Regions from separate parts of the Rhodococcus sp. NPDC078407 genome, predicted to be linked through region 1. Evidence: predicted binding sites of a transcription regulator. Region 1 holds the regulator's gene; the other holds the start of a gene.

Evidence for each region. Region 1 encodes HspR, which represses chaperone genes until heat shock. Its sites were predicted from a motif close to ANNTGAGTNNNNNNNACTCANNT; they were not measured.
Region 2: the regulator HspR is predicted to act here: its motif matches at 2,727-2,749, upstream of clpB (ATP-dependent chaperone ClpB).

Annotation. Positions count from the first base shown of each region.
Region 1 is NZ_JBITUQ010000002.1:325,466-329,887, reverse strand. It holds gene ACIGGF_RS03940 (MFS transporter) at 1-1,396, shown strand, start outside; gene ACIGGF_RS03935 (MarR family winged helix-turn-helix transcriptional regulator) at 1,393-1,797, shown strand; gene ACIGGF_RS03930 (FAD-binding oxidoreductase) at 1,817-2,563, opposite strand; gene ACIGGF_RS03925 (heat shock protein transcriptional repressor HspR) at 2,737-3,153, opposite strand; gene dnaJ (molecular chaperone DnaJ) at 3,153-4,328, opposite strand; gene grpE (nucleotide exchange factor GrpE) at 4,360-4,422, opposite strand, start outside.
Region 2 is NZ_JBITUQ010000029.1:46,803-51,224, reverse strand. It holds gene ACIGGF_RS22465 (DUF2277 domain-containing protein) at 1-28, shown strand, start outside; gene ACIGGF_RS22460 (helix-turn-helix domain-containing protein) at 25-444, opposite strand; gene ACIGGF_RS22455 (hypothetical protein) at 735-1,406, shown strand; gene ACIGGF_RS22450 (globin domain-containing protein) at 1,423-2,586, opposite strand; gene clpB (ATP-dependent chaperone ClpB) at 2,806-4,422, shown strand, end outside.

The DNA.
Region 1 (4,422 bases):
GCATCGATATCTCGTGCTCGGCATCTGCTGCCTGAGCCTGTTTCTCGTCAGTACCGACAACACGATCGTCAATGTGGCACTGCCGTCGATGCGCACCGACCTCGATGCGTCGGTATCGGGCCTGCAGTGGATCATCGACGCATACACGCTGGTCGTGGCCTCCCTGCTGATGCTCGGCGGCTCGATGGCCGACAAGTTCGGCCGCAAACGCTTCTTTCTGATCGGCACCGGAACGTTCGTGCTCGGGTCTCTGCTGTGCAGCATTGCGCCGTCGCTCGGATGGCTCGTCGCCTTCCGCATGCTGCAGGCCGTTGGCGGCTCGATGATGAATCCCGTCGCGATGTCGATCATCACCAACACGTTCACCGACCCCAAGGAACGTGCCGGAGCCATCGGCATGTGGGGTGCCGTCGTCGGAATCTCCATGTCGGCAGGCCCTGCCCTCGGCGGCGTCCTCGTCACCGGTGCCGGTTGGCAATCGATCTTCTGGATCAATGTCCCCGTCGGCATCTTCGCGCTGGCGATGACGCTGAAGTTCGTGCCCGAATCCAAGGCCGATCACGCGAGAAAGTTCGATCCGGCCGGCCAATTCCTCATCTTCGCGTTCCTGGCATCACTGGTGTTCACCATCATCGAGGGTCCCGCGAAGGGATGGGGATCGCCTCTGATCGTGCTCACCGGTGCCGTGGCGATCGGATCCCTCGTCGGCCTGCTGGTGGTCGAAACTCGCATCGAGGAACCGTTGATCCAGCTGAAGTTCTTCCGCAGCGCACCCTTCAGCGGAGCGACGGTGATCGCGGTATGTGCATTCGCGTCCCTCGGCGGATTCCTGTTCCTCAACACTCTGTACCTGCAGGACGTGCGGGGCTACTCGCCACTGCATGCCGGTCTCTACACTCTGCCGATGGCCTTGATGACGCTGATCTTCGCGCCGATCTCCGGGCGCATCGTCGGCAACCTTGGAGCGCGCCTTCCGTTGCTCGTTGCCGGAATCGGATTCGTGACCTCGGCGCTCATGCTCACCCGACTGACGCCGACGACCTCGTTCGCATGGCTGGCCGTCGCGTACGTCATCTTCGGAATTTCGTTCGGCATGGTCAACGCCCCGATCACCAACACCGCAGTGTCCGGGATGCCGCGCAGCCAAGCCGGAGTGGCGTCCGCCATCGCGTCGACCAGTAGGCAGGTGGGCCAATCACTCGGCGTGGCCGTCGTCGGTTCCATCGTCACAGCGAGCATCGTCGGTGAAATATCCGACGGCTTCACCGCTGCCGCAGTTCCCGCGTGGTTCGTCATCGCCGGTGCCGGCGTGGTGGTCACCGTGCTCGCCATCGTCACCACCGGTCGATGGGCCCGCTCTACCGCCGAGCGTATCGATCAACCGGTACTCGTATGACCGACTCGGAAGCCGCCCACGTCTGGCGCGAGATGCGCGCCCTGATGCTGGAGAAGCACGACACCCGACGAGCCGTCGCCGATGCCACCGGCATGAGCTTCCTGCGGGCGAAGCTGCTCACCAAACTCCTCACGGGTGACCGGACAGTCACGGAGCTGGCCGAAATCCTTGCGTCCGATGCGCCGTACGTTTCGCTCAATGTTCGCGAGCTCGAGAAACGCGGATTGGTCGTCCGCACCGAAGATCCGGACGATCGCCGACGCCGCATCATCGGACTCACCGAATCCGGCCGCCGGCTCGCGGAGAGAGCCAGAACCATCGCCGACGCACCGCCGCCGGATTTCACCGCCGTGTCCGCTGAGGATCTGGCCCATCTGCGACGGATTCTGCAGCTGCCCTGATTGTCCGGGACAGCGTTTGTCAGCGTCGGATTGCCTCTGATGGTGTGCCGATTTCGACGAGTGCGCGCACGGTGGCCGCTTCCATTCCGGGGGATCCGCACACCAGAATTTGGCGGTCAGGGAAGGGGCCCTGCGTGGCGACGACGTCGGCCACACTGCCTTCCCAGCAATGTTCCGGCTCGAAAAATGAAGCTGTTGACGCCATTTCGGCATGAATCCGATCGCTCCATCGGTCCGAGGCCCACGGCTCGTGCAGTTGATCGACGACGGGCACGACGGTCAACCACTGCAATTGCGACGCCATCAACCACAGCATGTCCCCGGCATACAGATCGCGAGGCGACTTTCCGCCGACGAACAACGTCACGTTCGGTGGCTGCTCCCAGCGTGTGAGGTCGAGCAGAATCGCTCGCAACGGAGCCAAGCCGGTACCGCCCGCGATCATGACGACATCGCGACCCGAATCATCGACATGCAGGCCTCCCTGCGGATCACTGATCTCCCAGACATCGCCGGGCCGAGTCTCGTTGACAATCCCACCGCTGACCCAGCCTGCCGGAACGGCTCGAACGTGAAATTCCAGTTTGCCGTCACGCGAGGGCGGCAGCGCCGGTGAGTACCGCCGCGTCGACGCAGAATTCTGCGGAACCTTCACCGACACGGATTGGCCTGCCCTGAACGGAACCGCGTCGCCTTCGAGTCTGATCACCGCGAGGTCGTTCCGAAGGCGATGATACTGAACGACTGTCGATCTCCACCCCTGCATGAGAACCAGGATAGGTGCCCTCGCCGGGTGTCTCGCACACGCGCGCAGGGTTCGCGCCGGGTCGAGGCCGCAAACGCACGCGCGTCTGTTGAATGCGCGCGGATCAGTGACCGAATCGCTCACGAGAATGCGCGCACCTGACAAACGCACACGCGTTTGCGGGAAACGGGGATCTAGCGCTGGTGTTTCGGCTTCCAGACCACCAGAGCGTTGCGTTGAATGGGCACCAGGTCTCGGCGGTAGCTCGCGTGCACGGCGGCCAATTCCTGAGCCAGTTCGCTGATGCGCGACTGCAACGCCTCGACCTGATTGGTCAGTTCGATGATGCGCTTGATGCCGGCGAGGTTGACGCCCTCGTCCTGAGAGAGACGCTGCACTTCGCGGAGCAGTGCGACGTCACGCGCGGAGTATCGTCGACCGCCGCCAGTGGTGCGGTGCGGGATGACCAGGCCGAGCCTGTCGTAGGTACGTAGAGTCTGCGCGTGCATGCCGGCCAGCTGCGCGGCAACCGAGATCACGAAGATCTGGGCGTCGGGATCAGCTTGAGCTCCACCAGCTTTGGCAGATCCAGCCTCGGGAGGGACCGACATCACACACCTGCCCACCCGGCCCGCGGGTCGAATCCGCTGGCCTTCTCGGCTTCCAGATAGTTCTTCAGAGCGTCGGTAGCAGCATCGTCGAGTTTCTGCGGGACGGCAACTTTGACGGTCACCATCAGATCACCGGTACCGGATTTCTTCGGGATACCGCGACCGCGCACGCGCAGCACTCGGCCGTCGACCGTTCCCGGTGGCACCTTCACACCGACGCGGCCGTCGAGGGTGGGCACCGACAGCGTCGTGCCGAGCACCAGCTCGCCGTAGCTCACCGGGACGGTCACCGTCAGATCGTCGTTGTTGCGGCCGAAGACCTTGTCGGGTTGGACCCGTACGGTGACGAACAGATCGCCCGACGGCGCACCGCGAAGCCCTGCTTCTCCCTGACCGGCGAGCCTGACCTTCTGGCCGTCGCTGATGCCGGCCGGTACCCGCACGGTGATGGTTCGGGTGCGGTTCTGAACACCGGTTCCGCGGCAGTCGGCGCACGGCTCATCGATGATGGATCCGCTGCCTCGGCAGTCGTCGCACGGCTCGCTGAAGCCGAACGCGCCTTGATTGCGGTTCACGACGCCCTGTCCGTTGCACCTGGGGCACACGCGCGGGCTCGTTCCGGGCTTGGCACCGCTGCCGTGGCAGGTGGTGCACGAGGACGGGCTGGTCAACCGCAAGGGGACCGTCACGCCCTGTGCCGCTTCACGGAACTGCAGCGAGGTCTCGGTCTCGACGTCGCTACCGCGTCGGGGACGGTTGTTCTGGGTGCGTTGCTGCCCGCCGCCGCGGTTGAACAAGCCACCGAACAGGTCGCCGATTCCGCCGTCGCCGCCGCCTTGACCGAAGATGTCGCCGACATCGAACGTCTGGCCGCCACCACCGAATCCGCCTGCGCCGGGCGAGAATCCACCGCCGCCGCGGCTACCGAAGCCGCCGGAGGCGAACAGCCGTCGGGCCTCGTCGTACTCTTTTCGCTTGGCTGGGTCGGCGAGGACGGCGTGCGCCTCGCTGACCGCCTTGAACTTGTTCTCGGCCGCGGCATTACCTGGATTGGCGTCGGGATGGTTGTCCCGAGCCAACTTTCGGTACGCCTTCTTGATTTCTTCTGCAGACGCGCTGGAGGAAACGCCCAGCTCCTTGTAGAAGTCCTTCTCGATCCACTCCCGCTGGCTCACCGGGCGTCTCCTCCTCTCGCGCTATTTCTTTTTACTGCTCGTCGGACGCGGGTGCGTCCGATTCTTCTGTTGCTGCATCCTGGCCGGTGCCGTC
Region 2 (4,422 bases), on a different contig from region 1:
AAGACTGGCTGCGAAAACCGGGTCCTAACGCGTGCTGTCCGGCGGGACAGCGGGGAGTCCCTCACTGACGCGCAGTTTCTCGGCCATCGAGCTGAGTAGATTCTGCGATTCCTCCGACAGGTCGAACGCCCGTGCGGACAGGCGGCGTAGACCGTATCCCTTCAGCTGGGTGAGCAATTCGAGATCATGGTCGACCTTGTCCGCATAGATGTCGTCGAAGAAGTAGTCGGGCTTGACCTTGAAGAAAGCTGCCAGTGCCGTGACGGTGTCGGTGGAGGGGTTGGTGCGTTGCCCTGATCGCAGCTGCGAGATGTACGGCTTGGAGATATTGCGTCCGCGCAGGGCGAGAGCGTCCGCGACCTCGGCATTGGTGTGCGGCTTGCGCCCCGGCGGGTGGATCGTGGAGAACAGGTGATTCAGACGAGCGGCGAAATCAGCGGACATCGGGGATGTGGTTGCCTTCCTGACACGACCGCTGCCCACCGGGCAGATCGATCCGCCGCGGACCGAACCGGTTGATAGTAGCGGCTACTTCGCGTCTGCCGGACCATGGCTGACCTGCAGAAACTCGGACAAGGATCGTACTGATCGGTTTCTTGTCCGGGTGATTACTCCGCGCGGTTCCGGCCGGGCTGCCTCTGGTCGAGAAGGATCGAACGAATGGTTTTCCGCGGAACCGTCGGCACGATCGGAGCCTCGGTGGCAGACTGTCTTGCCAGGCGAAGGGGGTGGAGATGACCGGTCGTCGACGACGAACGTTCGATTCACGAGACGGTGACGCCGAGGTGGTCGAACCGCTGTTGCGTGCCGTGCTGTCCTACGCTCCGCGGGACGAGTCGCCCACGCCGCATCCTTCCGAGGGAATCACCCTGCGAGCCGAGAACGGCTCCGGGTACATTCGGCTCGAACTCGCCATTGCGGGAGATCTCGGCGCCGGCATTCCCGGACCGTTCGGATCCAGGTTCTACGAGTGCGAATCATTCGAAATCGTTGTACCGCAACGAGATCCGGATGACGACGCGCTGCTGATGATTCATCTTCTGGATCCGCGGGCTCCGCACAGATTCGAGTTCACGACATCCATGCCGCCGCTGTGGAGTTTGCGGCTCGAACACGACGGCTCGGTGTCGGTACTGGACCAGGCGGGTCAGGCCGTGATCTTCATCGGTCGCCCGTGGGCATTCGACGGCGACCTACAGCCGGTGCACGTGCACTACACCATCGAGAACGGCCGACTGGTGCAGAACGTCAGAGCCACTGCGGATACCGGGTACCCCATCCTGATCGACCCCGACCCCGACGCCATCATCACCGGAGACGGACGACTCGTCACCGAGGCCTGGACCCCGCGACTGGTGGCAGGCGGAATCGTCGAGGTCATACCGCCGAAGTCGCTGTCGAGCTGAAGGCGTTGCAGCGCAATCAGAACGGATCGTGCTGAACGTGCTCCATCGGGGTCCCGACCTTGCGTAACGCGTAGAGCGTGGTGCGCACCATCGAGGGCGACCCGCAGACCAGAATCTGTCGATCGGCCCACGAGCCGAATTGGGTGACGACCTTGCCCACTGCGCCGTGCAGCCGATGGTGCATTCCCCACGGCAGTTCACGCGGCGGGCCGGAGTACCACCACGGATCCTCGAGGTGCTCGGTCACCGGCACCACCGTCAGCCACGGGTTCGACAGCGACAGTTGCCACAGAGTGTCCAGATCGTAGAGATCGCACGGATACGTCCCGCTGACGAACAGATGCACCCGCGGATTGTTGCTTCGCTGTGCCATGTCCATCACCTGAGCACGCAGCGGAGCCAGGCCCGTGCCCCCGGCGATCATCAACACGTCCTCACCGATGGTGCGATCGACGTGCATTCCGCCCAGCGGCGGACTGATCAGCCACCGATCACCGACTGCCGTCTCGGTGACCATCGCCGGCGATACCCAGCCCCCGGAGACGCGTCGAACATGGAATTCGATCTCGCCGTACGGGTTGCTCGGAATCGACGGAGACAGATACCGCCACAACTTGGATCGCTGCGGAATCTGCACGCTGACGTATTGGCCGGGGAAGTAGGGAATCTCGCCGTCGGTCTTCAATCGCACCACCGCGAGGTCGTCGGAGTGCCGTTGGTGTTCGACGACGGTGGCGCTCCAATACGGCGGTAGCTCGTCGTCGTCCGCGGCGGCGGCCATCGCGTTGCTCACCACCGTGAGGGCGTCGTGCCACGCCGTCTCGACCTCGTCGGTCCACATCTCGTTGCCCGAGAACGTGCGGAATGCACTGATGAGCGCGGAGCTGCCCGCGCGGAAGTGTGCGCCCGAGATCCCGTGCTTGCGATGGTCCCGGCCGAGTTGTTCGAGAAACGGTTCGACGCGGCTGTCGTCGTCGAGATGTTCGAAGACGTAGCCGATTGCCAGCACGAAGTGGTCGCGAAGTGCGTCCATCGAGGCGGGAAACAGGGATCGGAAGTCGGGATATTCAGCGAAGAGGTGGGCGTAGAAGGACCGCGAGAGGCGGGCTGTTCCATCCGGAGAGGCCACGACGGATTTGAAACCGGCACGGACAAGGGAGATCGTGCGCGCGTCGAGCATCGATCAACCTCCACCCCACCTGTTACTGCTGTCGACCGTCACCAAAGTAGACCGATCGAGACGTTCGCGCGAGAGGGCTCTTTCGTCGTGCGCGTTTTGCGCCCCTCCAGGTACGCAAAACGCGCACGACAAAAAACTAAGGTTGAGCGGAACAGACTCAACTTGTCTATGGTTGTACCCAGCGACACGCACTTACCGATCCGAGAAAGAAGGTGACCGGTGGACAGTTTCACTCCCACCACGAAGTCGCAGGCAGCACTTTCCGCTGCCCTGCAGGCCGCATCCGCGGCCGGCAACCCGGACATCCGTCCGGCACATTTGTTGGTGGCGTTGCTCGATCAGACCGACGGCATCGCCACCCCACTGCTGAAGGCCGTCGGCGTCGACCCCGCAACGGTGCGTCGAGAAGCGCAGAACCTCGTCGACCGCCTGCCCTCGGCATCCGGTTCGACCACCACTCCGCAACTCGGCCGTGAAACTCTCGCCGCGATCACCGCAGCGCAACACCTGGCCACCGAACTCGACGACGAGTTCGTCTCCACCGAACACCTCATGGTGGGTCTCGCAGGTGGAGATTCCGATGTTGCGAAGCTCCTGTCCGGCCACGGTGCCGGACCCAACGAGTTGCGCGACGCATTCCAGGCCGTCCGTGGCAGCGCCAGGGTCACCAGCGCCGATCCCGAGAACACCTACCAGGCGCTGGAGAAGTACAGCACCGACCTGACCGCGCTGGCCCGAGAAGGCAAGCTCGATCCCGTCATCGGACGCGACACCGAGATCAGGCGTGTCGTCCAGGTGCTGTCTCGGCGTACCAAGAACAACCCGGTGCTCATCGGCGAGCCCGGTGTCGGCAAGACGGCAATCGTCGAAGGGCTCGCCCAGCGCGTCATTGCCGGCGACGTTCCGGAGAGCCTGCGCGGCAAGACCGTCGTGTCGCTCGACCTCGGTTCGATGGTCGCGGGAGCGAAGTTCCGCGGTGAATTCGAGGAGCGGCTCAAGGCCGTGCTCGACGACATCAAGAACTCCGCAGGTCAGGTCATCACGTTCATCGATGAACTGCACACCATCGTCGGTGCCGGAGCGACCGGTGAATCGGCGATGGATGCGGGCAACATGATCAAGCCGATGCTCGCCCGCGGCGAACTGCGACTCGTCGGTGCGACGACCCTCGAGGAGTACCGCAAGTACATCGAGAAGGACGCCGCCCTCGAACGCCGCTTCCAGCAGGTCTACGTGGGTGAGCCATCGGTCGAGGACACCGTCGGCATCCTGCGCGGACTCAAAGAACGCTACGAGGTGCACCACGGCGTTCGGATCACGGACTCCGCCCTTGTCGCCGCCGCTTCCCTGAGCGACCGGTACATCACCGCCCGGTTCCTACCCGACAAGGCCATCGACCTCGTCGACGAGGCCGCGTCGCGTCTGCGCATGGAAATCGACTCTCGCCCGGTCGAGATCGACGAGGTCGAACGCGCAGTGCGTCGCCTCGAGATCGAGGAGATGGCCCTGGCCAAGGAGACCGACGAGGCGTCGAAGGCTCGGTTGGACAAACTGCGTCAAGAACTCGCCGACCTGCAGGAGAAGCTGGCCGGGCTCAGCACACGCTGGCAGAACGAGAAGAACGCCATCGACTCCGTGCGGACCCTCAAAGAGGAGCTCGAGAATCTGCGCGGCGAATCCGACCGCGCCGAACGCGACGGCGATCTCGGCAAGGCCGCCGAGCTTCGGTACGGACGGATTCCGACGCTCGAAAAGGAACTCGCCGCCAAGACCGAGGCCTCACCTGCCCAAGGCGACGTGATGCTCAAGGAGGAGGTCGGTCCGGACGACGTCGCC